3 regions of the Desulforhopalus glucosivorans genome follow, and region 1 is predicted to be linked to each of the others. Evidence: riboswitches for the same ligand, from Rfam matches in the RefSeq annotation. Region 1 holds a riboswitch; each other region holds the start of a gene.

Region 1 (11,072 bases):
AAAGCTTCCCATCAGCCAGAAAATGATAATGGCAACCTGTTCATCGGCGAGGTACTTCATAAAACTTATTCCGGCGGACAGAATTGCACCGACAATGACCCCGGAGAGTATAAGAGTCTGGGCAGAGATAAGGCCATTGAAAGTGGAAAGGCGCATAACAACAAAGAGTGTTGCAATGGCACCTGCAAAGGCAAAAAGTGGTGTTGAAAACTGGCTCCAGAGAGTAAGGTTTGCCAGTAGTGCAAGAGAGGCCCCAAATGCGGCCCCACTACTGATACCAAGGGTATACGGGTCTGCAAGGGGATTCAGTAGGATTCCCTGATAGATAACTCCACTTAGAGCAAGGCCTGCTCCCACTAGAGCTGCTGTGAGTATGCGGGGCAAGCGTACGTCCATTACAACATAGGGAACAGAAGGTTCAACATTGATGCTCAATTCAGGCGCACTAAAAAGATGGGTTCCTATAACCCGTAGAATGTCCTGCCATTGGATCTGCATATAGCCCATGCTGGTTGAAATGATAACTGTGCAAAGGAGCAAGGCTATCAGGCAGCAACTCAATAGCAGGTTCTTTTTATAAGGGTTTGTGCGCATAGTTTTCCAAAAGGCCTATAATATTGCACTCAGACTAAAATAAATTACAGAAACAAATATAAGACAAAAGGCTCTTGTCAACTGACTTACTGCTACAAGTTGAACAGCAAGGCGTGGTGTATATATCCCGGTATAGTATGGGAGTTGGTGTCGTATTGCCCGTATTGGTGTGGAAAGAATATTACCGACCAGAAGCGCCATGACAACCTCGTTGTAGGTGAGGCTGTTTTCGGCCAGTAGTGCACTGGCTGCTGCAAGACCTGCCGAAAATTCGGTTGTAACGTGTAGCAAAACGATACCCACAGCCTTGGGATTTAACCAGCTTATCAGGATGCTGCTCTCTGCAAAATAGTGTTCTAGGGTCTCAAAGATGCCATACCAGTTAAGACAAAAGAAAACCAGATAGACAGGGATAAGAAACTTAAGAATCTTAACTATTCGTTTTTTTATCCTCTTTACACTTTTTGAAAAGGCTTCGGGGATGGTTGTTTTCTTTTTGCCTGCCGGTGGATCAGGGAGCGGTTCAGTATTTTTCGGCAGTAAAACGGCCCCTAAGGTAACTACCAGTATGGTCTGTAATATTGCTCCACTAAAGGTGAGGCCAACATATATGATGGCTCCGTATTTTATGAGTGGTGCAGTAAGAAAAAATACCGTTGGCAGATGGAGAAAAAAACGTGGAAGAGAGTTAAAAAGATTTGCAAGGACCAGCTCTTTTTGTGATATTTGTCCCTTGTCATATGCCTCAGCAAGAAGTGTGTTGGCTGAAACACCAGAGAAAAAGGCTACGGAAAAACTTGCACCTGTTAATGTGGAGAGGTGTCCGCGCCTGATAAGCGGCCGTGCCAGTGTGGCGAGCTTGTGGGTCCAATTGAGGCTTTCTATAAAGCTTGCAATGAATAACCCTAAAATGATGAAGCAGGTGATTCGGCCAATGGGAAGAATGACCTGTGGCCATAGCGCTGAAAGGAGTTCTTGTTCCATACTCTCAAAAGAAAAATTAAAAAACAATGAAGCCTTTTGTAAAAATGACAGCTTTTTTCAATAGCAAGGCATGTGTTTATTTCCCAGGCATGCACTTGATATCGGAGTCTACGCTTACCTGGAGTCTACGCTTACCTGGAGTCTACGCTTACCTCTAAGTACAAAAAATGAGCATAACATCGAGACTGGGCAAAAGTGAGTTTTGCAAGTGGCTCAGTATGATAACTCCCGGCTGTACTGCTACAGTCTGGAGAATAGTATAGAAGAGTTAATTACTTCCGTACAACCATTGTGGAAAAATAGTGGAGCTCCTTACCGACAGTTTCTCTAACGTCTGTCCACACCCTTTGATCTTCAAGGCTGCATCGCTCAACCAGCACTGCCTTATCGATCAGGTCCAGTTCTTCAAGCAGTGGCACAAGTTTATCCATCACCTTGAAAACCTTCATGAAAACAGCACTGTCACTATTTGTTAAGATTTCTTTTATCTTTTCGTCTTCAAAAGTCGCGGGAATCACAACAAGGCGCTCATCTCCGAGACAGAGAGGCATCCCAGAAGCCGCAGATGTTGCTCCAATGGCTGATACTCCGGGAATAATCTCTAACTTGAACGGGGTACCATACTCCTGAAGTGTTTCACAGACATAAAATCCAGTGGAGTAGATTGCAGGATCTCCCAAGGTGGGAAAGACAACATCCTTTCCACTATCGAGAATCTCTATGATAGTTTTAGCAGCTTCATTCCATGCTGCTTTAACCTCAGCGTCCGGTTCAGCACATCTTTTCACCTGCTTCATGGGAAAATGATGACTGAGTATCTTTTTTTCGGCTGACTGTACAGTGCCCTCAACAATTTTAAGGGCCATACTGCCACCGTTTTCAAAGGCGGAGGGAACAAACCAGGTATCACATTTTTGAAGCACATTCACGGCTTTTAGAGTCATTAGCTGTGGGTCACCCGGGCCAACACCTACTACATAAAACGTTCCTTGCATTATCTGTCCACCTTCTCATAGAATTCAATATAGTGACGAATAACGTACTTCGGCTTATATTCTTCACCCAAAATCCAACATGTAAAAGATTGCTGAGCAACACCAGGTGGTGGAATAAAAAAATCCCCGGATCAAATTAATGATCCGGGGATTCCCTGTTTCCTCGTCTCGGGTGCGGCTATCCTTGTCCACGGGATTACCTACATCAGCGTTTCAAGCAGGTCTTCTGACTTCTGGATCATCCTTCATCCACACCTTCCCAGGAATATTCCCAGTGGTTCATTAAGGTGGATTCTGTCCCCAGTTACAGCGGCGGGCCCGTTTCCGATTTTCACGGAATTCCCTCATAGGCTAAAATAATAGCACCTAAAACGTAATAGAGACTTAACAAAGGTGAAACCAATAAGTCAATATAATTATCTAACTTATTCCCCCCACCCTTATGTTGCTGCCGGCACTTCAAGTGTTGTAATCATGTGTCGTGGGTGGCTTGATCTTGAACGAAAAACCTAATTTGCAACAGGTATATACTATCTGATAATAGCCCTTGCTTCATGGAGACCTGCCTTAGCCGTAATATTGGGTAAAAGTACTGCGTTTTTTCCCATAAGTGTTCCGGGACTAGTGACAGAGTTGCAGCCGGTTTGACAACCATCGGCTAATATTGCGCCTAATTTTTTTCTTTCTGTGTTGACCATCTCGTTGTCGAGCAGGATATGGATGTTGCCGCCAATAAATTTCAAGTTGGCAAACTTGGTTCCAGCGCCCAGATTGGCGTTTCCGCCCAGGATTGAATCGCCTACATAGGCAAAATGCCCAGCTTTTGCATTGTTGAGAAAAATGGAGTGTTTTACTTCAGTGGTGTGACCAAGAACGCAATGTTTTCCGGTCAGGCAGTAGCCACGTAAGTAAGCTCCTTGTCTCACCTCTGAGTAGTCACCGATAATGGCAGGAGATTTAACCATCGCACCGGTTTCAATGAGTACGCCCTTGCCTATGGCAATCTGCTGGCCGGTGATGACAGAACCCGCCATGATGACAGAAGCGCCCTCGAGGATCATTCCGCCACGTTTCACCTGCAAGCCTTTCTTGGTTGTATCCCCAAATTCGATTTCAAAATCATTAAAACAGAGCATCTTGCCCTCATGAATGATTACATGTTCTTTAAGGGGCATTCCTGTTGTAAAATATACTTGCTCATATTTGGGATAGTTGTAGCCATCCATATATGTTTTGAGATCGTTAAGTGGTTGCCAGACAGGACTTGTAGCATCAAAGAGGTCAGCGTTCGGAAAATCACTTAGATTAAAAAACGATTGTACTGAAATCATAAGGTTCCTCATAGATTGTAGAATAATAAGTATTGCAATAACGTAAGTTACTATGAAAGAATTAGACAGAGAGTTCAAGCGAAATTATTGATATGACGAGATGGTCGATATTGGTGGCTTGACTTAAGTTGCTTGCATGTTTAGTATTTCCGTGAATTTTACGGACAGTTACTGCGAGAGTGTCTATCTGTCTGGAACGATGATAAATATACGAAATTGTGTTGATTGATATATGTGCTATTCGCCTTCTATGAGGTGAATACTTTTTAGGGTTTTGATGGAGGATTGAGTGGAATTTAATGATTCTTTAAGTATAGGTATGGACGATTTTTCAAATAATGAAGAAATGGAAATACCTGAAGTTCTGCCCATGATGGCGGTACGGGATGTGGTCGTATTCAACTATATGATTATCCCTCTGTTTGTTGGCCGTCCAGGATCTGTGGAGGCTGTCAATGAGGCCCTTGAAAATAACAAGTTATTGATGCTTGTGACCCAGAAAGATGCTACCAAGGATAATCCCGCAGAGGAAGATCTGTATGATGTTGGTATGGTTTGCATGGTTATGAGGACTCTGAAACTGCCCGATGGACGTTTGAAGGTGCTGGTACAGGCCATGTCAAAGGCGCGCATTAAAAGCTTTGAACAGAAAGAGCCAAGCTATCAGGTCGCAGTTGAAGTCATTGAAGATGTTGAGGTAAAAGATGTGAGTGTGGAGGTTGAGGCCACCATGCGCACCGTTCGTGAGCAGACCGAGAAAATCATGTCTCTTAGAGGGATTCTCTCTGCTGATCTTATGATGATTATCAATAACATCGAAGAGCCTGGCCGTCTTGCTGATCTTGTGGGGTCAAATCTTAGATTGAAAATTTCTGAATCGCAAAAGATTCTTGAAGAGACTGATCCGGTTAAAAGGTTAAAGCTTGTTAGTGAACTTTTGACTAAAGAGCTTGAGGTTTCCACTGTTCAGGCGAAAATTCAGAATGACGCTAAAGAAGAGATGAGTAAGTCTCAGCGTGAATATTTCCTCCGCGAACAACTCCATGCTCTGCAAAAAGAGCTTGGTGATACCGATGAGCGCGGTCAGGAGATTGACGAGCTTGAGAAGAAAATCAAGAAGACCAAAATGCCCAAGAAGATTCGCAAGGAAGCGAATAAGCAGTTGAGCAGGATGGAAATGATGCATCCCGATTCTTCTGAGGCCACAATCATACGAACATATATTGATTGGATACTTGATGTTCCCTGGAAGAAAAGCTCCAAAGATCTTTTAGATCTTGTCCATGCAAAAGAGATTCTCGACGAGGATCACTATGGCCTGGATAAAATTAAAGAGCGTATCCTTGAGTATCTTGCAGTTCGTAAACTCAATGATTCCACTAAAGGACCGATCCTCTGTTTTGTAGGGCCTCCAGGTGTTGGTAAAACCTCCCTTGGTAAATCTGTGGCCCGTGCAATGGGAAGGCAGTTTTATAGAATCTCTTTAGGTGGTATGCGTGATGAAGCTGAGATTCGCGGGCACAGACGTACCTATATTGGTGCTATGCCTGGACGTATTGTCCAAGGGTTAAAAACCGTTGGTACAAATAATCCGATCTTCATGATGGATGAGATTGATAAGGTTGGCTCAGATTACCGTGGCGATCCTTCTTCTGCACTTCTTGAGGTGCTGGATCCTGAGCAGAATTCAGAGTTTTCTGATCACTACATGAATATGCCTATCGATCTGTCTAAGGTGATGTTCATTACCACCGCCAATATGAGTGACACCATTCCTGGGCCGCTTTTGGACAGGATGGAGGTGATTAGACTTTCCGGATATACGCTTGAAGAAAAGATTGTAATCGCAAAACGTTATCTCTTACCACGACAGATTAGAGAGAATGGTCTCAAACCCCGTCACATTAAACTCAATGATGATACGCTTAAAAATATCATCACCCATTATACCCTTGAGGCTGGTCTTAGAAACCTTGAGCGTGAAATAGGTAAGGTGTGTAGAAAGATTGCCAGAAAAGTGGCCGAAGGCGGTAAAGGACCGTACTCTGTCTCCATGCGTAATCTTCATCTCTATCTTGGGCCTCCTAAGATTTTACCAGAGTCCGAAATGGAAATGCTTGAGCAGCCAGGGCTTGTTACCGGCCTTGCCTGGACAGAGGTTGGGGGAGAGATTCTCCAGATCGAAGTAAACGTAATGCCTGGAAAAGGAAAGCTCACACTCACGGGGCAACTTGGTAGCGTGATGAAAGAGTCTGCCCAGGCGGCACTCACGTATTGCAGGAGTCGGAGTGAAGATCTCCAGATAGATGATGAGTTTTTTGATAAGGTGGATTTTCATATTCATGTGCCTGCAGGAGCCATCCCTAAAGATGGACCTTCAGCTGGTATAACCATGGCCACCGCACTCTATTCGGCAATTACAGAAAAGACCATTGCAAGCAATACTGCAATGACTGGAGAGGTTACGCTTCGAGGTCGGGTCCTGCCAATTGGTGGGCTTAAAGAGAAGGCCCTGGCTGCGCTTCGTGCTGGTATTAACAGGGTTATCATTCCTTGGCAGAACCAGAAGGACCTTATGGAAATCCCTCAGGATATCCGGGATAAAATGGAGTTTTTCCCTGTCAAGGATATGGATGAGGTTGTACAATTTGCTTTTCCTGTAAAGGATGCGGTACAGCCCAAAGCAAAAAAGAAAGCATAATAACGTTTTAAAGTGACAGATTTCAATGTATGTAATTTGTCCGGTGGCTCTATAATCAGGAGGATTGTTCTTGGAACAATTCTCCTGATTGTGTTTATCACTATTGCTCTTTTTGCGTATTACAAGAGCTATGTAAACGCTCCCGGACCCACTGGTCAATCTGACGGTAATAACAGCGGAAAAAGTATCGTTATAACTATTCCTAAAGGTAGTTCAGTAAAAAGTATTGCAGCCATCCTGGGTAAAGAAAGTATTATCAAAAATGATATTCGTTTTCTGATTTTAGCTAAGCTTTCTGGATACTCCACTCGCCTGCAAGCAGGAGAATTCCTTCTTCCTTTTGGCAGTAAACCGCTTGAAATTCTTGAACTTCTTTCTTCTGCCAGAGCAGTTTCTTATTCTATCACAATCCCTGAAGGCTTGACCGCAGTTGAAATTGCGGCCCTTTTTGCCAAAGATGGTTGGTGTAAGGAAGACGAGTTTTTGCAACTTGTTGGTGATAGTGAGCGGATAGAAGAGTTTGGCCTTACAAAGGGACCATCTCTTGAAGGTTTTCTCTATCCTGATACCTATCAATTTACAAAAGAGGTGTCAGGGGCTGATATGGTTATTGATATCCTCCTTGATCGGTTCAAAAAAGTATGGGTTGAGGAGGTTGCTGAAATTCAGCCTGTTCCAGACGTTGATAAGACGGTCACCCTTGCCTCTATTGTTGAAAAAGAGACAGCTGCACCATTTGAACGCCCCCTTATAGCAGGTGTGTTCCACAACAGGCTAAAGCGTGGTATGCGGCTGCAGTCTGATCCCACTGTCGTCTATGGAGTAGCTGACTATGATGGTGTCATTACAAAGAAACATTTACGAACCCCGACCCCCTATAATACCTATACCATTCCTGCTTTACCCGTTGGCCCTATTTGCAATCCAGGCAGAGAAGCGATTACTGCTGTATTACACCCCGAACCATCTTCTAATCTCTATTTTGTTTCTAAAAATGATGGCACACATCAATTTTCTACAAATCTTGCCGCCCATAATCGCGCAGTACAAAAATATCAGCGGAAAAAAAAGGTAAAAAAAGGTAAGTAGTAGCTTCAATTAAAACGCCTTTTGTAAAAAATTTGTCTGGATAACTGGAGAACACTGTGAAAATCGGCCTTGTACAAATTAACCCCGTTATTGGGGACTTTGCCAATAATTGTAAAAGAATACTTAAGTGGGCAATTCACGCCAAAGAGCAGGGTTGTGAACTTGTTGTTTTCCCAGAGTTGGCTATATCCGGATACCCTCCCCAGGATCTACTGGAGAGACAATCTTTTATTGAAGACCATAACAGTGCTCTGGAAGAGTTATTATTCCAGCTGCCTGAGGTTGACGTTATGCTCGGCTGCTTTGAAAAGAGTAAACTTGCCCATGGAAAGCAGCTTTATAATTCAGCCATAGTTATACGAGATGGGGCAATTGTTTTTCGTGCCCGTAAACAACTGTTACCAACCTATGATGTGTTTGATGAGACACGCTATTTTGAACCGGGAACGAGTAGCGAGATTTACACTATCGGTGATATGAGCTTTGGCGTTACTGTTTGTGAAGATGTGTGGAGTGAAGCTGTTCATGACTATACAGTTAAGCCGGTTGCTTCTCTTATCCAAAAGGCAAAAGAATCTGGTTTCAGCCTGGATGGTATAATTAATATCTCAGCCTCACCCTTTCAACGTGACAAAGAAGGTGTACGAAAGAGTATCTTCAAAGAATTTTGTGAAAAATACGAGGTCCCTTTTCTCTACTGTAACCAGGTGGGCGGTCAGGACTCCCTGATATTTGATGGTCGAAGCTTTGTAATTGACAAGTCTGGTGAAATTTGTGCCCAGGCTGTAGGCTTTGAAGAAGACTGTCTGGTTGTTGACACAAAGAGCTGGAAAGGGGAGTTGAAGGGCGCACTTGAAATCAGCGAGGAAGAAGCTGTATATGACGCCCTTGTACTTGGAGTAAAAGATTATGTGACGAAATGTCACTTCTCCACCACCGTTCTTGGTCTCTCAGGAGGAATTGATTCAGCCCTTACAGCAGTAGTTGCAGCGGATGCCCTTGGGCCTGAAAACGTCCTTGCTGTGGCTCTTCCATCACCCTATAGCTCCAAAGAGTCTCTGGAAGATGCCCAGCAACTTGCTGAAAATATAGGATGCAGGTTTGAAGTAATCCCCATAGAGGAACTGTTTGCAACCTTTAGTAAAAACCTTGGTCCGCTCTTTGAGGGAATGGATGAGGATGTTACTGAACAGAACCTGCAAGCCAGAATTAGAGGAAACCTACTCATGGCTCTTTCCAATAAATTTGGCAACCTGTTGCTGACCACCGGCAATAAAAGTGAAATGGCTGTTGGATACTGCACCCTCTATGGTGATATGAACGGTGGCCTGGCGGTCATTTCTGACGTCCCAAAGCAGTTGGTCTATCAACTATCAGAATACAGGAACCGAGATGGAGAAGTCATTCCCAAACGGATAATCACGAAACCTCCATCTGCTGAACTCAAACCGGATCAGACCGATCAGGATGATCTCCCTCCATATGAAGTTCTTGATGAAATTGTTGAGTTACATCTTGAAAAAGGACAGGGACTGCGGGAAATTGTTGCACGGGGTTATGACAAAGAAATTGTCGAAGATCTCCTTAGAAGAATTCGCATCAACGAATATAAGCGTAAGCAGGCTCCCATGGGACTTAAGGTGACATCTAAGGCTTTTGGCTTTGGTCGTCGTTATCCCAATGTTCAAAATTACCAGGGCTGAGGTTGTTGAAGAAATCCACTCCATACAGAACCCTCGGTGGGTATTTGCTCGGTGGCGTGCTGCTGTTTGCATTTTTCTACCTTATATATAATGAGTCGAGAACAAAGCGCCCTGAAAAGCTTTTTATAACAAGCTCAGGCAACGTTGAGATGTGTTTGAGTTGTCATGAAGATGTTGCGCTTGATGCAGCCCATGACGCTAATGTGATAGGCTGTTCTGTCTGTCACCTTGGTGACCCTCTTGCCGTTACAGAAAAAGAAGGTCATAAAGGGATGGTAATTAACCCTGGTGATCTGCGAGTAGCCGAAAAATCCTGTTCCGTTGAAGGTTGTCACCCCACTGATCTGCATAAGGTGAAAAACTCACTTATGGCCACCAACCGTGGTATCCTCGGGACACTTCTTTATTATTGGGGAGAGACTGACAGTCAGGATACAGACCTCACGGTGGAAGAACTGCTTGAGTCCGGTGAAAGCTCCCTTGCTCTTGATTATTACCGAAAACTGTGTGCTACCTGTCATCTTTGGAAACAGAAAAACGACCTTCCCGGACTTCCTGAGTTTTTCAATGATAAGGGTGGTGGTTGTACCGCTTGTCACTTTGCTACTCCAGGTTCACATAGTAACGAGTTCGTACTTGTAGCCGATGATGACGAGTTTGAAGAGGAAGAGGGCGATGAGAAGAAAAAGCCCCATCCTCTTATCACTAAAAAAGTCGGTAGTAGCAATTGTGTTCGTTGTCACAACCGTTCTGGTCGAATTGGTATCTCCTATATGGGGATTTTTGAATCTGAGGGTTACGGTACTCCTTTTGAAAACGGTAGCGTGAATGATAAACAGTTGCCGGGAAGACGCTTTTACCTTGAGATTGCAGATGATATACATCACGCTAAGGGGATGGAGTGTATAGATTGCCACACCCGCAATGAAATTATGGGTGATGGAACTAGCTATGCGCACTATGAAGACCAACTGGAAATTACCTGTAAGTCCTGCCATGATAGCAATCCTGGTAAGACTAGAAAGGGTGATGATCTTACTAATGTTGAATCAGAAGGGGATGAACATTTTCTGTTTGGTAAGGTTGAAGAAAAACGACATACATTAAAACCACCTAAACAGGGTGTCTGCATCTTTCCAGGTCACAAAAGGGTTACCTGTGAGGCATGTCATTCTACTTGGGTGGCCCAGTGCTATGGGTGTCATGTAAAACGAGATGCCTCCGGTAAACACCTTGATAAACTCGCACTTAAAGAAACAGAAGGTCTCTGGGAGGAAGGTCGATCCTACATACGATACGAACGGCCAATGCTCGGCGTCTGGGAAGATGAAATTGTTGTGGTTACCCCAGGCTGTCAGGATATAGTTACTCTGGTGAACGATGAGGGGGAAGTTGAAGAAGCCTTTGATAGATTTACCATGGCTGCAATTAATCCCCATACTACCCAGGCAAAAGGTCGTGAATGCCTTGACTGTCATGCATCCACAAAAACAGTAGGGCTCGGTGAAGGCCGTATAAAACAAGTTGATGGAAAACTGGTTTTTGAGTCCACAGAAAAAGGTATAGTGACAGCTGTTGGACAGACTGTTCCGCTTGATGCCTATGTTGGCCTGGATGGTGTAGCTAAACAGCATAGTTCAAGGCCTGAGCTACGCCCCTTTAATGGTGATGAGCT
Region 2 (11,072 bases), 2.7 Mb from region 1:
CGCTAACGCTTCGGCGTAACTATCGACAAAGACAAACTTCAAACCAAGGTCGAATCTCTCATTGAGCTGTAGAATACCACTCTCTCCCACGCTATGGATATCACCCTTAACTGTTGCGACTGTTTTACCTTTAAGCTCAATAAGTGACTCAACAACCAGCCCTTCTCTTGTATAGATACAGCCCCAGTTGAGAAAGATATTTTCTTTCGTAAACAACATCTTTTTCGCTCTTTTCTTCGAAAAAGCGATATCAACCATCACATCTATTTCGCCAAGAGACAGTCTTTTCAGTCCTTCTTCCCAGGTTCCGTGAACATATTCAAGATGCCAGCCCTCTTCACCGGCGATCACCTCCAGGATATCAGGAAAGATCCCTGCAACATCTCCATTTGCATTGGTATATACCTTGGGAGGATTTTCGTAGACACCAACCTTAACCGTAAGAAGATGGTCAGTTTCTCCATAGGATAATTGACCGGAAAGAAGTAGTAGAAGGGGGAGAAAGACAGACAGGTATAAGAATCTCTGTAGGTATATCATGTATGATCGTGCCTAACCTAAATATCTCATGAAAACAAGAATAAGAATTAGTGAGATGAAACAGGTGAAACTGTAGGTAAAATGAATTGAGTCAAGAATTATTCCCATAGGAAAACTAGCTCATTCATAAACGTACACCCTACCTTTACCTAACAAATATAAGCATATATTACCAATCAGAATTACATCAATACATGTGTGCCGGTCTGCTCCATGAAAACATTCCGGCACAATTACAGCGTATGAAGGTAAAAATATCAGACGGTTGCTCGATGGTCGACTGCAGGCAAGGTATCGACAATCTCCAGATAGGCTCGTGTCACCTCATCGCGCAACTCTCCAAGACCTGACTGGGTTCCTTCAATTTCAAGACAGGCACTTGTTCCTTGTTGCCCTGGAATAACAGAAACACAGGAGAGTATTTCTGGCCTTGTACAACGACGAATCGAATCAAGCCCTGAAAGTGAGATCCAATGAGGATGGCTTGTACGCATAAGCTCCACAAACTCCAGCCACGTCAGACCCTCGGGCAGATCGACATCCATATATATATAGACCTGACTTCCTTTAATAATCTCGGCTACATCTACAGAAGCAGGCATTTGTTCGGAAGCGGCTTTACTGCCATTTATATGGGCGAGCTCTTTGGCTTTCCCTTTGAAAAAGGGTGCTAACCTGAATATCTCAGACGGCTTTGTGACAAGAGAGACAACAACATAGACGAGTCCACTCGCTGTCATTGCGACTATCACGCCATGTCCCATCAAAAGTGGATGCAATGATTCAAGGTATGGAGGCCCCCCTGCTTGGGCCTTGATAAGGTCGACTACAACAAAGGTACATTGCAAAATAAAACCTGTAAACATAGAAGCAGTGGCTCCTGCTCCGGTTCCCCTTTGCCAAAAAATACCACCCATCAACACAAAGAAGTATGAGGCACTTGCGATGAAGGTCGCGATATGAATTGCATCGATTATGGAGTGTATAAAAAAAGAGCCGATGGTAGCACAAGCAATAATGAAAAGAACGCTGAACCTGTTAACAGCCAGCATCTGCTGCATCGATGCCGCAGGGTTAATTCGCCGCTGATAAATGTCCCGTGCCACACAGGTTGCACCTGATGCTGCAAATGTGTCTGCACATGACATGGCGGCGGTAGCTAGTGCTATGGCAAATAGAGCTACAATCAAATGAGAGTATCCTCCATCCATTATGAAGTTTAGAAGTGCCGGTTCCGCTTTTGCCATTCCCATGGGAAAGCCCATGGCTGCAATATCCGGATAGATAAACTGCAGCCCAAGAGCGATAAGTGCACATCCTGCAAAAACAACTGCAACCAGAATAGATCCAAGAACAAGCCCAGCTCTTGCTGATCCTGTGTCACGAGCCGCCCAGACCTTTTGCCATGGGTCCTGCTCTGTAACCCAGCCAGGAATAATTGCACAACAGAAGATTAACACCATGGGCAATCCAATGGATAAGGGATTCCACCAGCCACTATCAAGGGATGCAGCCATCTGGCCCAGATCCATCCCGGAGACATCTCCCGCTCCCGAGATTACAAGTACTGCCATAATTAGGACAAAAGAGGAGAGACAAAGAAACTGAATAACATCGGTTGCAAGTACTGCCGACAAACCACCTAAGGAAACATAGACCGCCACTGAAAGTCCAACAATCAGAGCCGCATGAAGACTACTGATTCCATAAAAAACCTCCAGAACAAGAGCGAAACCTTTAATATCTGCCACGGCAAAGAGAATCATGACAACAATAATAATAAGGGCAACCGGCGTTCGCAGAAAGGATCCGTAGCGGATCTCCAGCAATTCCGGCTGGGTCATGGCCGGGATGGAGCGAATTTTACCGACAAACAATGCAAGGAGAAGCAGAGCAAGGATATTGGGAGCCACAAAACCCCACACAGAGCCCATACCAAGCAACATAAAGAAACCGATAACCGCAAGAAGTGCACCTGCTGTCAGCCAGGATGCAGCGGCTGAAAACCCCACCGAAAAAGCACCGGCCCTTCTCCCCGCCAACATAAACTCCCGAATTGAAGTCTGCCGTTTGTTGAAATAGTAGCCGGTACCAATAAGCAGCATGATATAGCCAGCGAGAAGTAAAACAAAGATCAGATACCCGTCCATACACCCTCCTTTGCAATGTCAGCTCCAACCAGATTGTCGGCTGTTTCCACATTGCACATCGATGCGTGGTCCAGATTAAACCGAACCAACACGTGTCAGCCCGGGGGGATACCATGTCTCCGAGAAATTGATTGCTTGTCTGGCAGATATTCTGACTTATGATTCACCCTACTTCCCGTGCCTTCCCATACTGTTTCGAAGAGAAATCAGACAGTACAGTGACATTTTACGGGGTTCGTCCTCACATACAGCGGCGGGTCCGTCCCGGAGTCACACCGGGTTCCCTGCACCCTGTTGCACCCTATGGCGCAACAGGCATGGATCCTACAAAAGGATCACCAACAAACATTACCTGAATTGTGTGCCGAATATACTATTTAATTCGACATTCCTATCATGTATTGTATAAGCAGAATACTGTCAAGTTCTACCTGTTAGGGTAGAATACCTTCCAACATCTATCACACTGCTTTTAGTGCATGACAGGATGAGGTAAATACCCGTTCGAGACAATCAACAGATTTATGAGGCTCACCATTATGGACTCAAAAATGACAGAAAGGTATAAAGGTTGGACTATTTCAATTACAGCCAGTAACAATTTGTGCGCCAAATTTAGTTTTGATATCACAGATCCGAGTGGTAAATCTCAACATGTTAAGATGGGTGGAGAAAAGGCACAAAGGGCAATGGAAAGGGCTAAGGAAATGATAGATATGGAAATCTCATTTCAGGAGGAAGATTAAAGCCCTCGCTTTTGCATTCCTTAATATATTTCAACACAGACATCTACTTTTGCCAAGAAAACTAAGCAACTCAAATATCAGGAAGCCAAAATGAACAACGAAGCGACAACAGAAATATACGATTACCTTAAGAAGATGGCAGCCGATATCGTTGAAAAAGACATGGCAGAGCTCAATGCCATGAAGAATGAGCTGGCCGAATATGCTGAAGGTGTCAGTTCTCAAATGCCGCAAGAATCCAAAGAGATGATGAAGCGGGAATTTGAAAAGTGCAGCCGTTGCGCTCAGGAGTGGATGCGTGTTTACAAGGACACTCACTTTAACGAGGCAGTAAAAGAAGACATACTCAAAGAAGACGTTATGGAATTCTTTTTTAGTATGAATGAAAAGGTCGTCGCCGTTCAGAAAAATTTCTTTTTGCTGGCAATGGTACAAGAACACCTTTCCCCCAAACCTCTACTCACAGATGAGCTACGATCTGCAAAAATCGCTAAATCAAGGATTATGACACTCGCAAAACAACAAGGGCTCAATCCAAGCTACAAAGACCACACTTCTTCAATACCTGGAGAGACAAGTTCCCAGCGACTCTGGTTTTTTGGAGACGAAAACAATCTCCTCCAATCAAGTCAGGAAGGCCTGCCCGATGACCAGGCCCTTGATTATTTACTGGATTAATCCTACACCATTAATCTTACCTACACTTGTTCACTGACATAGGCACCAAAGGCCTTATCGGACTCCATTATATGGTTAATGAGCCACTCTCTTAAAAAGCGATACAGCTCCTGCCTGCCATCTGGAAAATCATTGAGTAACCTGTCTTTATATTCACCGACCTCCTCAATAAGGTTTTGATGCTCAGCCTTATGGGTCTCCAAGTCCGGATACTCCTTCTCCTCCATCAATGCTTCTTCATTGTTGAAATGGGTTTGCGTGTACTCCACTATCTCTGTGAGCACCCTTTCCACCGTCTCTTTTGGTTCCTTATCTCGAATACTTGTGTACATGGCTTCAATGAGATCAACCAGTTTCTTATGTTCATCATCCACTACCTCAATCCCTGTACTATAGGAATCACGCCACTTTATCACTGCCATTCTCAGCCTCCATTCCAACTATAGGATAGTAACCCGGTTTCTGCCGTTTGCCTTACTTTTATACAATAATGTATCAGCCCTTTTCAGTATTTTTTTGACATCATCTTTTGGTCGTATTGAGGTTGCACCTATTGAAATTGTAACAGAGAGCTTTTTACCATTAAGCATAACATAGGAATTCTCCACCATTGCACGTACTCTGTCGGCTACAATTTCAAGCTCTGTGTTGTTCACATTTCGTATAATAGCCAAAAACTCCTCGCCTCCCCACCTGCCATACAGATCAAATGGTCGCGATGTAGCAACCAGCGTATTGGCAACACACTTCAACACGTCATCCCCCACATCATGGCCGTAGTTGTCATTAACACTTTTGAAATGATCAATATCCATAAGTAGCACACCAAAAGATACATTATAACGCTCAAACTCCTCCATCCGGCCTATCATTTCACGATCTAGATAATGACGATTGGCAAGTTGAGTTAAATTATCAAGAAGAGCAAGTTGTTCGAGTTCCTTAAGTCTAAGGGCATTTGCCTCATTATTTGAAATATCGGTAAAGAGTTCAACTCCACCTATGATTTCACCCTCATCATTTTTCAGAGAATTAACACGGACAGAAACCGGGATCCTGTGACCATCCTTGTGATGCATATATATCGTGGCTTCACGGGGAACATCGTCTTTAATAGTTGCTCCGAGAGGACAAAGAGAATGACAGAGACTCCTACCATTCTCATCTACGTGGGTGAGAATATTATCGGAACAGGACCTGCCAACAACCTCCTCTGCAATAAATCCGGAAACATGCTCTGCCGCCTTATTCCAATAGGTGACGACCATGTTTGTATCAACACAATAGAGCCCATCATGGAGATGGTTGAGAAATCTTTGCAGTTTTGGGTCAAGATCAGTCATAGAAACATCCGCAGTTTTTCACTTGATTGTTGGGCCGTATCACTTGAGCCGTTTTGCTCTGATTTTATTGTATCACTATCAGGGGGCAAGAAGTCAAGGCCTCCAGACTTTCAGATGAGGTCATCTGTTCACAGCACTTAGAGGTATTGGACTTGAAAATTGTGGGGAAAAACTATAGAAGAGTTCAGTATTACCTAAACACTTCATTTTTAGTAAGGAAATACATTGTTTGACCCCAGCGCAGCCACACAGCTGTTTAGTGAATTCTCCAGAGGAGAGCTGTTCTTCGCAGTCACCCTTCTTTTTATTGCATCCCTTATACGGGGCCTTACCGGGTTTGGGTTTTCAGCTATTCTTGTCACCGGGCTTAGTTTCATTATTATCCCCAGCCAAACAGTCGTGCTAGCCCTGCTCCTTGAAATTATTGCAAGCGCCCACTTGCTGCCACGAGCCTGGAAAAACATTAACTGGGGTCTTATCGGAGCACTAGGTATTGGCATTCTGGTAGGTACTCCCGTTGGTATGTCACTTCTCGCTTACACCAATCCTGATACCATGCGGCTTGTTATATCGAGCACAGTGCTGGTATTTGCCTTACTTATCTTAAAAGGCCTTAACTACAATGATCCCAGGACTCTTACTGTACATAGTGGGCTTGGCCTTATTTCAGGAATCTGCAATGGAACAGCCGCACTTGGAGGCTTGCCTATTGTAACCTTTTTGCTGTCAACAGATGCACAGGTGGCGTCAACCCGAGCCACCCTGATTGCCACCTTTTTTGCAACGGATATTTACGCCCTGATATTTGCTGGCAGTCACGGCATGATAGGAGGGGACGCCCTTATCTTCGCAGTAGTCTCCTTACCAGTTCTGGTGTTTGGTGTTGCAATTGGCCAAAGGGTATTCAATGTGGCAAGCCCAGATTTTTTCAAAAAAATAGCCCTCGTCCTGCTACTCATCCTTTCTTTGACAGGAATTGTCCGAGCACTTGTGATGCTCATCTATCATTAGCCTCACAAGAAACAGAATTCAACACTTCTCATCTTGGTTACACAGGTTAGTCTAGAACCCCTCCTCTTTTGATAATTTCTATCAAACTCGTCGTTTCTTCAATAAACGCAGTCTACTAAAATACCAGACAACCCTCAGACAAGGCTTGCTTTTAGCTTGACCGATAGGTGCCATATATAATAGGCTTTAACACGATGTTGAAAGACTTAGACATTGCAAAGGGCTCAAAACGTTCCTTATCAAGTAGGATGGAACCGAGGTTTTCACACCAAGTAGAAGAGATGATTTCACACCTGAAATTCTTCCTGACATAATGACAAACAACACATCCCAAATAGAACTGGAAGAACGTATTGCTACTCTGACTGCAGAGAACAACAGATTAAAAGAACAACTGCAAAATCCTGTAGGCGATGAAGTAAACTCTCCCATTCCAACCCCTCCAGATACCAAAAATACACCTACACTACAATTAGTTATCGACAGCATCCCCCAGGCTATTTTCTGGAAGGATCTGAATTTTCGATACTTAGGCTGTAATATAACCTTTGCCAATAGAGCAGGCCTGAAATGCAGTAAAGACATCGTTAGCCTGACCGACTTCGATCTCCCTTGGAAAACAGCGGAAGCTGAATCATTTCGTCGCTATGACCAAAAAATTATGGATACTGGTTTGGCCGAATATAATATCATTGAGTCACAGCGTGACTCAATGGACAATCAAACGTGGATCAACACCAACAAGATCCCTCTCCATGATGACGCAGGAAAAGTCATAGGTATCCTCGGCACGTTTGAAGATATTAGCAGCCGTACCCAGGCTGAGGAAAGTCTTAAACACTATGAGACCATCACCGCCACCATTGATGATTTGGTGGCCATCGTTGACACAAACCACATCTACAAAGCTGTAAACGAGGCCCATTACCATGCCTATGGTGTTAAGCGTGAGGAAATATTAGGAAAAAACATTGAAGAACTGATTGACATCAAACTGTATAAAGAGCTGGTAGAGGAGAAGATTAACCAGGCATTGCAGGGTAAAACAATCTCCTATCAAACATGGCGAGAGTTTCCGAAATGGGGAAAAAGGTTCATCGAGGCCAAATACTTCCCGATCTTTTCAGAAGACGGCAAAGACGTGGTTGGAGTGGTCTCAAAAATCCGAGATACAACCCAGAATAAACAGCTGGAAGTACAACTTCAACAATCACAAAAGATGGAAGCGGTGGGCAGGTTGGCCGGTGGTATCGCCCACGATTTCAACAATATTTTGAGTGTTATCAATGGCTACTCTGATCTATGCCTCCTGAGAATGGAAAAAGATCACTCTTGCCTGGCCCATATTGAAATGATTAAGGAATCAGGGTTACGGGCTGCGCGATTAACACAACAACTCCTCGCCTTCAGCCGACGCCAAATAATCAAACCAAAAATAATGTGTCTTGCTGATCAGCTCACAGCCATTCACAATATGCTCGCACGCCTGCTTGGAGAACATATAGATATTGAACTCACTCAAAAAAAATCGACATGGGATGTTAAGCTCGACCAAGCTCAATTTGAACAAATTGTGATTAATCTCGCCATCAATGCAAGAGATGCGATGCCGGAAGGAGGCAAGTTGACCATCGAACTCGCCAACTTCACAAGCGATGAAAACAACAATGAGATACGTTTCAACAATACGCTCCCAGCTGGTGATTACGTTGCCATGGCCATTAGCGACAACGGTACTGGCATAAGTGGTGATATCCAGGAGAAGATCTATGAACCTTTTTTTACAACCAAAGACAAAAATAAGGGTACCGGTTTAGGCCTCTCCACCGTGTATGGCATCATCAAACAAAACAATGGCTATATTTCACTTTATAGTGAAGTCGGAAAAGGAACCACCTTTAAGCTGTATTTCCCTCGATGCACTGAAGGTAAGTATGAGAAAACCCCCAATAATAACAATCACTCGGACAAGGTAGAAACCGGTCTGGAAACTATTCTACTGATCGAGGATGAAAAAGCACTACGTCAACTATGCGTAGAGATTCTCACCGAACTCGGCTACACAGTACTTGAGGCCTCCAACGGCAAAGAGGCCATAGAAACTGCCAACCGCTTTCATGGCCAGATAGACCTACTACTTACAGATGTTGTTATGCCTATTCTCAATGGACCTGAGACAGCAAAGGTTATCACGACCCAACATCCTGACATTGCAATTATTTTCATGTCAGGCTACACAGAAAATTCCATCGTGCATCATGGAGTACTGGACGATGGGATCACCTTCATCCACAAACCTATTTCCAGAAATGGTCTGGCAACTTCAGTACGAAAGGCAATTGATCAGCAGAAGACAAACAATGGAGCCCAGTCAATTGTAGCAACGAAAAGTATCCCAGCTACTAAGTAGAAACTGGTAATTACCACAAGTAGAGCAGTTTCAGATTCCAAGCACCTTACAACTTCCCTTCCACCCACCTGGTGGAATTGCCATTATCACGCCTGATACAAGGTGTCTGCAATATCTGTATAAACGCAGGTAATACTTTTTTCTGTAAGGATATTTTGGATTTTTGGGAGTTGATCCGGCGAATCGATTACTATATCCATCCCTCCCTCAACTTCTATAAGCTGGCACCCTTTCGCTGCAAGTAACATTAGAGCATCTTCATACTGACTCACAACAAAACCCATCAAACTGAAATCACCCATATAGTTATGAGGCAATACCTTGTTTTGAAGGTATAGGGCTCTACTTCTCACATCATCAGAACAGAGCGGAATTCTACTCATGCTTAATCCTCCTCTACAAGAGGGATCATTTTATCCATCGCGGACGACAACATTTGTATCTAATTAAAACGAAGATAAGGATCTGTAAAAAGAAGATCAAGCGTACTGCAGGCGAAATGAACGCCCAAAGGATAACTCTAAGGACCATAAATGGACTGTTATTGGAGGGCGAAACATAAAAAGAAAGGCGGTTCTTAGATTGGAACCGCCTGATGTCGCTCTGTTTACTTGCGATAAGTAATCGTGTACTTAAATGTTGCGGGGTCAAGCCAATCTAAAACCTTCCCGCCAACCTCTGCATAGGGATAACCAAAGGTGTTCACAGGAGCACCTTGCTGCGCTGGAGTCAGAACAATATCACGACCAACTGCAAGTTTAACCCGGTACTGGTCCCAGGCACCCCAGAAATAATCGCGATACTCTTTAGTTTTTTTATCGCCAAGTTTCAGATCATGCTTGAGCATCATTTTTCTTACATCCGCAGGATCAACTGGTACCCAGCCATAACCTGGAAGGTAAAATTCTGCCCAGCAGTGCTGCCATTTGCTAATATCAACCACATCTTCTTTACCCTGACGAATCCCGAAAACTTCCCTTGCAGGTACATCGGCGGCCCTACACAAAGAGACAAAGACAGAGTGAATATCAGTACATTTTCCACCGGGCTTCAGTAGTAAGGAACATACATCTCCCTCTCCACAACCATTGGTTTCAGGGTCTCTGTACATATTTTCCACAATCCAGTCATAAATCGCCTTAGCTTTTGCCTGGACAGTGGTTTTGCCTTCAACAATTTTATCAGCCTGGGCCTTTACTACCCCGTCAATTGGTCCCCGGCTGGAAGGCTGAAGATACATGCTATAATCAGCCACATCCCATGCAACCTCTTTATCTGGAAAATCTTTTCGAACAACTTCATTTCGAACAGCATGAAAGGTAAAAGAAAGGTGTCTATCAATCGTTCCTTTATCCCATCTCGCATACAGCATAGGCGTTGAATATTTTTTATCAGAATAGACAGCAGACTCTGCAAAATCACCAGAGATTGAGATATCTGTAATGGTCTGATCCGAATCAGAAAGGGGATACGGTATCCATAGTTTTGTTTCATCTCCAGCCTGGGCTGAGAGATCAAATTCCATGGTAATGGTACCTGATGACTGTTTTGCGGTATGTCCGGTTACAGGATGAGCCAGCATAAGCAGGCAGCCAAATAATAAAGTAAGCGTTCTCATTGTTCCTCCAAATAATTGTATATTAACAAGTACTACATTGTAACCTGGATGAGAAAATACTTATTTTTACCTTATGAGTACAATATTTTATTCCTCTAGACGAGAGAACAACCATAGGATTTATCAATATTTAATATCGAACAATTCATTGAAGGACAACTCTATCAGAAAAACCGGAGTACAGTTTTTTGCTTATAGCAAAAAAAAAGCCCACCGGAAGATCCGGTGGGCTTTCTAACTGAACAATCTCAGTTTAGGACATTACCTCATGCTCGGTACGGGCAATAAGGTCATTCTGAAGATCTGGGGAGAGATCACAGAAATATGCTGAGTAGCCAGCGATACGAACAATCAGGCTACGGTACTTATCAGGGTCCTGCTGGGCTGCAATCAAGGTGGACTTATTGATGACATTGAACTGTACGTGCCACAGTTTAAGATCACAGAAGGTACGGATAAAAGATACCATCTTATCTGTTCCTTCCTCACCTTCAAGGGACTTAGGAGTAAACTTGATGTTCAGCATACGTGCTGCACGATCACGGTGTCCGTAGTTCTTGGAGTTGTAGTTAGACA
Region 3 (11,072 bases), 1.6 Mb from region 1:
ACAGGTTCGTGAGTGTTCAGTATTGGAAGAAAAATTTTTCCTCCAGCTGCAACAGTGGCAAAAACGACAAGTATGAATGACAGTAATCCCTCTCTACATCTGCAAGACAAAGGTGATGCACTTGTGGCCATCTCCCTTGTGAAGCGCTATAAAAATAGTGTGAGCCCGGCCTTGGATGATTTTAGTCTTCGGGTTGGAAAGGGTGAATTTTTTGGCCTGCTCGGAGCAAATGGAGCGGGAAAAACCACAGCTGTTTCAGTTTTTAGCGGTTTTCTGTCACCAGACAGTGGCACTGTTTCCCTTATGGGGCTGGATTGTAGCAAGAGTTTGCATGCAATTCGGAAAATACTTGGTTTGGTTCCTCAGGATATTGCCCTGTATGATCAATTGACCGCCCGGGAAAACCTCCTTTTCTTTGGACGGTTATACGGCCTGGCCGGGAATACGTTACGGAATAGGGTGGATGAATGTCTTGAATTTGCGCAACTGACTGAGCAGGCAACACGCAAGGTATTGACGTTTTCCGGAGGAATGAAACGCCGCCTCAACCTCGCAACAGGTCTTATACATCTTCCCAGGATCCTTTTTCTCGATGAACCGACTGTTGGGATTGATACACAATCCAGGCACCTCATTCATAAACAGCTAAAGGAACTGAACCTGAAGGGAACGACAATTCTCTTTACGACACACTATATGGAAGATGCTCAGGAACTCTGTAGTCGCATAGGCATTATCGATGCTGGTAAAATTATCGAGCAGGGTACACCAGAGGCCCTCCTTGAAAAAAGCGGATGTCGTAATTTGGAAGAACTTTTTTTACGCCTGACAGGAAAGCAGCTTCGCGATACCTAATGAGTTTTTTCGAATTATTATGATGTAAAGAATTAATATGTTTAAGATAATAACAGCAGCAGGCAAAGAACTTACATTACTTAAGCGTGATCGAGCAGGCCTGCTTGTGCTTTTTCTCATGCCAGCTCTCCTGGTTGTTGTGATTACTCTTGTCCAGGAAAATGTTATGGAGCTCACCGGGCAAAAGAATACCCAACTTCTGCTTCTTGACCTGGACGGAGGGACCATTGGCCAATCACTCAGCCAAAGGCTCGAAAAAGAATATATTGAGATAGTTGCCTGGGATAGTCAATTAAAACAACCAGCTGATGTAGAGACCGCAATCGCGGGTGGGAAGTATCAGGTTGGTCTTGTCATCCCCAAAGGCTCCTCTGTTAACATGGATAAGACTACTCTCCAGCTTTTTCAAAAGAGTAGTCAGGAATTAAAAGAGGAGTCAACGGCTCGTCTTTCTATCGATGTCTTTTTTGATCCGGGGATTATGCCGGGCCTCCGTTCCGGGCTCAGTGCTCAGTTGCAGATGGCTCTGGAAGCTATTGGTATGGAGTCTAAGATCGGTATCTTAGAAAAGGAACTGAGTATAATCATGGACCAACTGGGTATTCCACAAGATTCGTTATCGGCCCCAGGGATCTCGGAGATAATCGTTCAACCTCTGTTTAAACTGGATGCCAATCGTGAAGGTCTTGCTGATACAGATGTACCTGCATATAATCCGGTCCAGCAAAATGTTCCTGCATGGGCACTTTTTGGCATGTTTTTTACAGCTATTCCTCTCGCTGGGGTGATATTGCAGGAACGAAAGTCCGGTATCTGGGTTCGTCTGGCTTCTCTGCCGATTTCACCTCTTGTTTTATTCTTAGGTAAGGTGGTGGCCTTTGCCTGTGTCTGCTTGTGTCAATTCCTGCTTGTTGCTCTTATCGGTACATTTTTGTTTCCGCATATTGGGCTACCAGCCTTCAGTATTGCACTGAACCCTGGTGCTGTGTTTCTTATCGTTCTGCTGGTAAGTCTTGCATCCTGTGGCTTTGGTGTTTTGCTCGGCATGGTATGTAGCACGTATGAGCAGGCCTCCACCCTTGGATATACGGCTGTTGTTACTGCCGCGGCCCTTGGAGGAGTGATGGTTCCGGTTTATGCAATGCCACAGGTAATGCAACAAGTGGCAGTAGTATCGCCTCTTAATTGGGGACTTACCGCCTTTCTTGATATTCTGGTGCGGGGGGCCTCTATTACTGCTATTTGGGGTGATCTTGGCAGGCTAATTCTGTTTTTCCTACTGACAACTTTTCTTGCCTGGATATTAGTCCGAGCTCGAAGATAGTTGCACAGTAATTACAATCAAGCTGAACATATACTATTTTTTATGGAACCTATAGAACGAGAGCTGTTGGAATTAATTTGTAAAACATGCAACTTAGATGATGTGGAGATGGATGCATTTGTGAGCACCGAACCACTCTTGGGGCCGACGTCGACTCTGGGGCTGGATTCTCTGGATGCCCTTGAAATTGCGGTTACAGTACAGCAGGAATATGGTGTACGAATGGATTCTGAAAACACAAGCAGGGAAGTTTTACAGTCCCTTAAAACCCTTTCTGACTATATTGTAGAGAAAAACCAGTAGGTTGTGGCCCCAGGTTTGTTAATTCCCGGATTTTTCATTGATCCATTAAAAAATCCGGGCGAGATGTTCCCGGCCGCTTTGTTCTTGATGTAATGTACTTGATATCCACCTCGTTTTTGAGTGTATGATAAACTGTCATTATATTTGAGGTCACATATTCACGGTATCTTCATTCGAAGCCCCTCCCTGTACCGCTGTGATAACGCCACTTTTCCCTCTTTCGGTTTGAGAGATGGAGCGGGTGCTGAATGTTTTCGGATTCCAAGCCAGTTCATTGTTGCTTCAGATCTGTTTAAAATTCTATTTAAATAATCACTTAAGTTGAATAATTAAAAAGATACTCCTACCTTGTCGCACAGTTTATTGCATTACCCGCCTGTGTTTGGTTCCTATTAATTGTCCTTATCCATTTAATAGCATGTTTTATATAGGGTTAATTACTTTTTAAAATAAAAAAATGTTAGGAAGAAGGCTCTTTTTATGGGATAGGTATTGTGTGGTGATTCGAATTGTAAAGTCAAATTAATTTCTAACAAAACACCTCATTTGGCCATATGTTCAAAAAAAAACCATAATTATTTTTATCCCCTCAAGTTATGTGATAGCATTTCTCAGAGTCCTAATTTCATAACAGGTTTTTCTATTAAGGAGATAGAGATGTCGTCACTGTTTCAAAAAATATTGCCGAAAAAGGTCAAAACGAAGCTACTTCTGATTCTTGGTGTTTTAATTACAGTCATGATAGCTGTTCCGGTTTTTTTCTCGTATAAGAAATCGGTTGATAATGCAGTGAATGGATTTAAAGAAGAAGTAACAGTTATTCTGGGTCAGGTGCGCCATGAAGTGACTGAAGGTAAAGCAGAGCAATTGCAACTTATCGCAAGAACAGTGTCAGAAATGCCGAGTGTTCAGGACAATTTACAGTTTCAATCCAGGGAAGATCTACTCAGTATTACAGCTCCGTTGTTTACAGGGTTAAAAGAGATCATTGATCTCAATGTATTTCATTTTCATCTACCACCGGCAACGTCCTTTCTTAGACTACAGAAACCTGCAAAATTTGGTGATGATCTCTCCTCCTTTAGAAAAACAGTCCTTGCAGTGAATACTAATATTATGCCAGCAGTGGGGCTTGAAGTTGGCAATGCAGGATTGTCTGTTCGAGCTGTTGTTCCTGTAAAATATCTGGGTGAAAAGCATGCAGGATCTGTTGAATTTGGCGCCCCGCTTAACGATAAGTTTTTTAACGGCATAAAGGCATCCCTGGGTTTTGATTTATCACTGATTATTCCCGATGAACAGGGGTTTAAGTATCAGGCAAAAACCCATGATCTTAAGCTCAAGAAAGAGAATTATCCCCTTTTTAAAGATGTTATGGGAGCCGATGAGATAGTAACGGTACGAAGTGTTATTGATGGAAGGGAATTCATGACAGCCTATGTCTCTCTTCAAGATTATTCCGGTGAAAGTGTAGGTCTCATAGCTATTCCAAAAGATATTGAGGGTATTTTATCTGCAGCCAGAAAAACGGCTTTTAACTCTATAATTGCCGGTTTAGTCGCGCTCATCCTTATCCAGACATTTGTCTATTTTCTCTTTGTTAAACTCATCGACAAACCCATCAAGGAATTTACCACAATTTTGGAGCAGGCAAGTACTGGAGACTTATCTCAGGAAGTTGATCTGAGCAACATTTCCGAGGTTAACTGTTCTGAAATGTTGGGTTGTGGGAAAAAAGATTGTTCGATGTATGGGAAAAAAGGTCTCTGTTGGGAAGAAGCCGGCTCTGCTGCAACCAATATTCAATGTCCAAAAATCTTATCCGGGGAGTTTAAATCCTGCTCTGAGTGTAAGGCCGTATTCCGAACGGCTGTAACGGATGAGTTCTCTGAATTAAGTGCATATATGCACTCATTTATCGGCAACGTCCGAACCCTGGTCAAGGATATTAACACGAACAGTGTTAACCTCAATTCTTCTTCTGAAAGTTTGACACGAATATCTGCAAAAATTGATACAGGATCAACCGAGTCAGCATTAAGGGCAGAGGGGGTCGCAGCTGCGTCAGAGGAGATGAGTTCGAATATGACATCAGTTGCAGCTGCCACAGAAGAGGCGACGGCCAATGTCAATGTGATGACCACGGCAACAGAGGAGATCAGTGCCACTGTTGGTGAAATTCAGCAGGCGACTATGAATGCCAAGGGCATTACTGGAGATGCAGTCATGCAGGCATCAGATATAACCGAGAAAGTTGATGCTCTTGGAAGTGCCGCACAGGATATTGGTAAGGTAACAGAGACAATTACAGATATTTCCGGTCAGACAAATCTTCTTGCCCTCAATGCCACCATTGAGGCTGCAAGAGCAGGGGAGGCAGGAAAGGGGTTTGCTGTTGTGGCCAATGAAATTAAAGACCTGGCCAAGCAGACTGCAGAGGCGACCGGTGAAATTAAACAACGAATCGAGAGTATTCAGTCATCCACTGATGTCACGGTCACAGGAATTAAGAAGATTTCTTCAATCATTACGGAAATTGACTCCATTGTCTCTACCATTGCTGTTTCTCTCGATGAGCAGAGTGAAACAATGACAGAACTTACAACTAATATTGTCCAGGCAGGAGAGGGGATAGGTGAGGTCTCAGAGAATGTTGCCCAGAGTTCTTCTGTTTCTCAACAGATTTCTGAAGATATTTCTGAAGTTCACCAGGCCGTGAGTATTATTTCTTCTGATACTGGCGAAGTGCAAAAAAATGCGGAGGAGTTGCGCGCCCTTTCCCAGAGCTTAAAAGTCTTGATTGAAAAGTTTAATCTATAAAAGGCGACGATTCTTTATGGAATAATGCCCCTTGCTTGTCCAGCAAGGGGCGCAGTGTCATGTAGCAACGAAGAGAAGAGGGCAGCGAAGTAAACTCTTTGCATTTAGTGTTGATAGTATTCTTTCGACTCCCAGGAGTTTTATTTCGCTGATTCGACCCTGTTTCTGCCATTGTTTTTTGCCCTGTAAAGGGCCTCATCTGCCCGTTGAATAAAACTGCTTTTGCTCTCTCCAGGGAAATAGCATGCAACCCCAAAACTGGCTGTTCGTTTTCCCACATCTTTAAATGATATTTTAGAAAATGCCTGCCTTAAATTTTCTGCCTCTGCCAGCGCTCCCTGGATATCAGTTTCCGGGCATATAATAAGAAACTCTTCTCCACCCCAACGACTGACGACATCTGAGTCTCTCGTTTTTTCAGTAAGTATTGTTGCAAATGCTTGTAGTACAGTATCACCGATCTGATGTCCCCAGGTGTCATTAACCTCTTTAAAGAAATCAAGATCACCTATTATGAGTGACAAATTACCCTTGTATCTGGTTGCTCTGCGGATTTCTTCCTCTAGTTTGATATCGGAGTATCGTCGGTTGTATAGCCCGGTCAGTACATCTGTAATTGAGATCCTTTGTAACTCCTTGCTCTGTTCTTGTAGTTTCTTGTTTGCTTCAGCAATCTTCTTATTAAGGTGAAAGAGTTGTCTGTTCCAGAGGAGAATAAGTAGAACAATGATTGAAAATATAGAGAAAAACTTCCAAAGGGCAGTGTAGTCAAATTTTGTGTCAAAGCGGATAGACATCCATTTTTGATACACGGAGTCAATATCGTCTTGGGGGATTGAACGGATAAGTTTACTCATTATTGAGTTGAGGTAGGGCCTGTCTTTTTGGCTCCGTATTCGTATTGTGCCCTCAGAACCAGAATATCCAGCAATCTTCAGGTTGGTAAGGCCCAGGTGACGGATATAATGAGCTGCAACAGGCAGTGCGAGGAGTGCTCCGTCACTGGTTTTGTTTGAAACGTGTAACAGACATTCCTGGGCATTGTCGTAAGGTAACACTGAAATATGCGGGTAGAGCGATGAGATATTGTTCTCATTGAGATCATATTGTACTACTGCAAGTTTTTTGCCAACAAAATGCTGGAGTCCCGCGATAAAACCTTCTTCCTCCCTGGTTATAATAGCTGTCTGAAACTTGAGTATTGGACTTGTAACATTGGTTTGTCTATCAAGTTGCTCGTTCATTGTAATCATGGGAATTATGTCACATTCCCCTTTCTTAAATTTTTCCTGGGATTCTTGCCAGGTGGTGGTGGGAACAAGATTAAATGATATGTTCAGCTTTTCTGAAAATAAATCAAACATATCAGTTGCCATGCCCGAAACCTGACTGTTTTTTATGTCGGCAAAAGGCATGGCTTCAGGGGTGATGCAATAGTTGATTGAATAATGTTCACTCAGAAAAATCTTTTCATCAGGAGTAAGCCCTACATCCGCTTTACCAACTGCTCTGCCATCCCGGCTGAACCATTTCAGTTTTAATGATTCCAGGGTTTGGGGCGGGATACTATTGTGCGCTTTTGCAAGGATTTGAAACAGAATGGGATTAGTTTTTAAAACCGCAAAGTGCATGGATGATGTTTTTTGCAGTTCAACATCTTCAATCCACTCGGATAGTTTTAAATCATAAAATCCAAATTTACTCATGAAGTATTGAGCTATTTCCTTTTGTTCGACTGTAGCATAGACCTTTCCCTGATCAACATATTCGAGGGCTTGCCTGGAGCTGGCAACTTCAACAATATGGATGCCTGGATAGTATTTCTTGAAAAATTCAATGGATGACCAGCCCCTAGGTAGCGCAATAATCTTTCCCTCAAGATCGTTTAGGTTATGAGTAAGTGGGCTGTCATTTCGCAATATCAGAACGTTTTTACTATGATAAAAAGGGGGAGAAAAATGTGAGGTCTTCTCTCTTTCAGGAGTAATTGATAAACAGTGTAGAAGATCAATTTCTCCCCTTTGGTATTTGTTCACCAGTTGGTCCCAGGTATAGCCGTTAATGTACTCAAATTGAATCCCTGAAGTTTCTGAGAGTAGATTCATTAAATCTATGCCGAAGCCATAGGGCTTGCCAGAAAGAGCAAAATCAAATGGAGGCCAGTCAAACTCGTTGGAAACTGTGATTGTAGGATGTTCCTTAATCCAGAGTTTCTCTTGCTCAGTGAGGGCTATTTGAGCAATCGATGGAAGGGGAGTGGCGATTGAGGTTGCGGTCTTGTCGGGCTCTGTCTCGGCAGCAAAGGTGGCAGGAAGACTCGTGAAAAATAGATGAAATAAGACTGTTGCAAGGATGAATTTATTTTTGAACATACATTCCTTGTATTATCTGTTTTGTTTTCTGATCTCTAGACATATTGTGTCTATTCTAGCACAGGGAATCCTTTATAATATAGTATTTTGTCAAATCAGTAGAAATAGTTACTTTAATACCATCACCCTATAAAGCCGTTGAATTTCTGGAATAAGATGGTATAAGAATTTTATCAGGTGCATACAACGTTAAAAGGAAAGACGGTGTGAGTCCGTCACAAGCCAGTCCTTGCTGTATACGGAGGCTGCTGTAACTGAAGAGCTGTTGGCTTCTTCATCCCGGGATTTTTGCCCGGGTCGTCACTGGAAAGTCCGGGAAGGCGGTTACAAGCAGGATAATCCGTAAGTCAGAAAGCCTGCCTGTTATGATAGCAATTTCACTGCTGTCATCAGAGTATACCCACTGGAGATACTCTGTGTCTGTGAATAATCGTTGTGCTGTTTTTTGTAGATTCAGCCCAGTGGATTATGCCGTCGCGGATACGGAGATCTACCTCATGAAGTTTCTTTTTCCCGTATCCTGATCTATTTGTTTTGAGTTTTGTCATGACGCAACGACAAAATACTATTGAGGTACTATTATGGATATGGAAAAAAATCAAAAACTTGGAGCTTGTATTGGACAGCTGATTCGAGGTGAGGATCTCTCGGAAAAGAGCGCCTATGATGCCTTTACCATGGTGCTTGGTAATGAAGTTACCGAGATGCAGCAGGGAGCTTTTTTAGCAGCACTTACTGCAAAAGGTGAAACTGCCCAGGAAGTTGCCGGCGGTTGGAAGGCTGTATATGAGCTGGATACTGAAAAGGTCGATTTTGGTGATTTGGCAGTTGTTGATAATTGCGGTACCGGCATGGATACCTTTAAGACCTTCAATATCAGCACTGCGGCCTCTCTTGTGGCTGCTGCAGGTGGTGTAAAAGTTGCCCGTCACGGGGCAAGAGCCATTACTTCATCCTGTGGAACTGTTGATATGGCAGAACTACTCGGAGTTGATGTTGAGTGCGGTGTGGATCTTGTTAAAAAAAGTGTGGTTGAGGCGGGTATAGGTCTTTTTAATGGCATGAGCCCCACTGTACATCCCATGGCTCTTGGTAGGATACTTTCCCAGATATGCTTTGGCTCCCCACTCAATATTGCAGCCTCTCTTGCCCATCCGGGTCTTCCAAAAGTAGCCGTGAGAGGTGTCTATTCACCATCTCTATTACAACCGGTAGCAGAGGTTATGCAGGCCATCGGTTACAGTGATGCCCTTGTTGTCTACGGTTCAATCAACGGCAGTGATAAGGGTATGGATGAGGGCTCAGTTTGCGGTGAAACCGTTGGGGTTCAGTTGAAAGATGGCATAATAGAGCCACTATCCTTTATGCCTGAAGATGTTGGCTTAGGTCTGCATAGTGCGGATTTAATCTCTTCAGAACGGAACCGGGATAGAGCTGCAAAGCATATGTTTGAACTTCTTGCAGGAAGAGGGACTGAAGCTAAAAACGATGCTGTTATCCTCAATAGCGGTCTGATCTTTTATGTTAAAAATGAAGTGGCAACTATACAGGACGGCGTAGAAAAAGCGCGGGAGTTACTCTTGTCTGGTCAGGCAATGAAGAGTCTTGAAGGGTGGGTCTCTGTGCAGAACCGTGACGCTGATAAGGGACGCGCAAAACTGGAGGCTCTTGGTAATGGCTGAGGTGTTAGCAACCGAACTGCTCATCGTTAAAGAGGGTGAGAAGTATATTCGTTTTTTGGAGACAGGTTTTGAGTACTGCTCCATGAATAAGGCTTCTGTTTTTCCTTTAGAGAGTATTGAGGAAGTAAAAGTACGCTGCAGCAAGATACGTCTGGAAACCCAAGGTTTACAGCTTATGAAGCTTGTTATTACTGAAGAACCTTTCTTAGCGTGAAAACAATGCAATTGATACTGGAAAAAACAGGCATTTTAACTGTTGAAGAATCTTCTTCTCTTCCTGCCGTTGGCGCTGGACAGGTACGATTAAAGGTGCTCTCCTGTGCCATATGCAGGACAGATGCGAAGATGTGGCAGCAGGGGCATAGGGATTTATTACTCCCCCGTGTCCTGGGCCATGAGATTGCTGGTATCGATGAACGTGATGGCAAAATATATACGGTTTGGCCGGGACAGTCCTGTGGGACGTGCAGCTATTGTTTGAGTGGCAGAGAAAATCTTTGTGAAGAAATGAAGATTATCGGTTTTCACTCCGATGGTGGTTTTGCAAGTCATGTTGTGGTTCCTGAAAAGAGTCTTATTCCTGTTCCGGAAAATCTCCAGCCTGAACTTGTCACCTTTGCAGAACCTGCCGGTTGTGTCATTAATGCTCTTGACATGGTCAAGCCGGCGGGTGGAGAACGAGCAATAATCTATGGCGGTGGGGTCGTGGGGATTATTGCCGCCCTTATGCTGCGAGATAAGGGCTGTGGTGTGACCGTTATTGAGCAGAGTGAGGAGAAGATTAGCCTGCTTGCAGATCTTGCGAAGAAAAACTCCATTGAATTATGTAAGGACTCTACTGCTGCTGATTTTGATCTGGCCATAAACTGTTGTGCAAGTCATATTGCCTTTAGTCTTTGCATTACAAAACTGTGTAAGGGTGGACGTCTGGCCTTTTTTAGCGGTCTCAGTAAAAATGAGGAGATTGATACAAACCTTCTCAATCTGATTCACTATAAGGAGCTTGTGGTCACGGGCAGTTACGGGCCTAAGCGGTCTGATATGGAAAAGGGGCTTACCTTTTGTAAGAAGTACCATGAAGATGTCTCTCTTTTAATTGAGCGAATAGTAAAACCGGGTCAAGTGCAGGACTTGTTGCCCTCTATCTTAAACGGTGAGAGATTGAAATGCGTCGTCATGATGGACGATGGTTGTGATGTAGACGTTAAGCAAGAGATGAGTCGTCCAGACAATTTTAAGGTAGAAAAAGCTGAGGCTGCTCTACCAGCGCCAATTGCTGAGTTAACTGCACATATTACAGCCACTCAAAAGAGCTTTGCCGACCAAGCCCAAAAAAAGGTGGATTTAAAGACCAAACCCCTAGGGGCACTTGGTCGTCTTGAGACACTGGCTGTTAAGATCAGCACCATACAGGAAACTCTTCAGCCGGAAGTTGGTTGTAAAAGGATGTTTGTTTTTGCCGGTGATCATGGTGTGGTTGAAGAGGGTGTTTCTGCCTTTCCAGCCAAGGTTACTGTTCAGATGGTGGAAAATTTTCTAAAAGGCGGGGCTGCTATTAATGTGTTCTGCGCGCAGTATGATATTGATCTTGCTGTGGTGGATATGGGGGTGAACACTATTTTTGATGATCATCCGCTTCTCATGCAGAAAAAAGTGGCCCATGGGACTGAGAATTTTGCCATAACAGATGCAATGAGTCTGGATCAAGCCATTTCA

Evidence for each region. A riboswitch is a leader RNA that binds a small molecule or an ion and turns the genes downstream of it on or off. The one in region 1 is predicted to bind cobalamin.
Region 2: it holds a riboswitch for cobalamin, as region 1 does, so the genes downstream of both, ACX6CI_RS21600 (sodium:solute symporter family protein) here and cobI (precorrin-2 C(20)-methyltransferase) in region 1, are expected to answer to the same signal.
Region 3: it holds a riboswitch for cobalamin, as region 1 does, so the genes downstream of both, trpD (anthranilate phosphoribosyltransferase) here and cobI (precorrin-2 C(20)-methyltransferase) in region 1, are expected to answer to the same signal.

What each region holds. Positions count from the first base shown of each region.
Region 1 is NZ_AP044854.1:2,331,593-2,342,664, reverse strand. Features, by position in the region: gene ACX6CI_RS10060 (FecCD family ABC transporter permease) at 1-594, opposite strand, end outside; gene ACX6CI_RS10055 (hypothetical protein) at 610-1,578, opposite strand; gene cobI (precorrin-2 C(20)-methyltransferase) at 1,851-2,573, opposite strand; cobalamin riboswitch at 2,773-2,958, opposite strand; gene ACX6CI_RS10045 (LbetaH domain-containing protein) at 3,104-3,904, opposite strand; gene lon (endopeptidase La) at 4,194-6,605, shown strand; gene mltG (endolytic transglycosylase MltG) at 6,618-7,694, shown strand; gene ACX6CI_RS10030 (NAD+ synthase) at 7,751-9,397, shown strand; gene ACX6CI_RS10025 (hypothetical protein) at 9,403-11,072, shown strand, end outside.
Region 2 is NZ_AP044854.1:5,032,919-5,043,990, reverse strand. Features, by position in the region: gene ACX6CI_RS21605 (transporter substrate-binding domain-containing protein) at 1-540, opposite strand, end outside; gene ACX6CI_RS21600 (sodium:solute symporter family protein) at 798-2,690, opposite strand; cobalamin riboswitch at 2,815-3,021, opposite strand; gene ACX6CI_RS21595 (hypothetical protein) at 3,242-3,436, shown strand; gene ACX6CI_RS21590 (hypothetical protein) at 3,527-4,114, shown strand; gene ACX6CI_RS21585 (bacteriohemerythrin) at 4,135-4,536, opposite strand; gene ACX6CI_RS21580 (sensor domain-containing diguanylate cyclase) at 4,555-5,457, opposite strand; gene ACX6CI_RS21575 (TSUP family transporter) at 5,683-6,468, shown strand; gene ACX6CI_RS21570 (hybrid sensor histidine kinase/response regulator) at 6,782-8,878, shown strand; gene ACX6CI_RS21565 (hypothetical protein) at 8,965-9,261, opposite strand; gene ACX6CI_RS21560 (transglutaminase domain-containing protein) at 9,486-10,496, opposite strand; gene hpsG ((2S)-3-sulfopropanediol dehydratase) at 10,750-11,072, opposite strand, start outside.
Region 3 is NZ_AP044854.1:724,137-735,208, forward strand. Features, by position in the region: gene ACX6CI_RS03145 (BtrH N-terminal domain-containing protein) at 1-76, shown strand, start outside; gene ACX6CI_RS03150 (ABC transporter ATP-binding protein) at 73-855, shown strand; gene ACX6CI_RS03155 (ABC transporter permease) at 893-2,179, shown strand; gene ACX6CI_RS03160 (phosphopantetheine-binding protein) at 2,246-2,482, shown strand; gene ACX6CI_RS03165 (methyl-accepting chemotaxis protein) at 3,140-5,302, shown strand; gene ACX6CI_RS03170 (transporter substrate-binding domain-containing diguanylate cyclase) at 5,443-7,674, opposite strand; cobalamin riboswitch at 7,833-8,052, shown strand; gene trpD (anthranilate phosphoribosyltransferase) at 8,256-9,356, shown strand; gene ACX6CI_RS03180 (hypothetical protein) at 9,349-9,570, shown strand; gene cobT (nicotinate-nucleotide--dimethylbenzimidazole phosphoribosyltransferase) at 9,576-11,072, shown strand, end outside.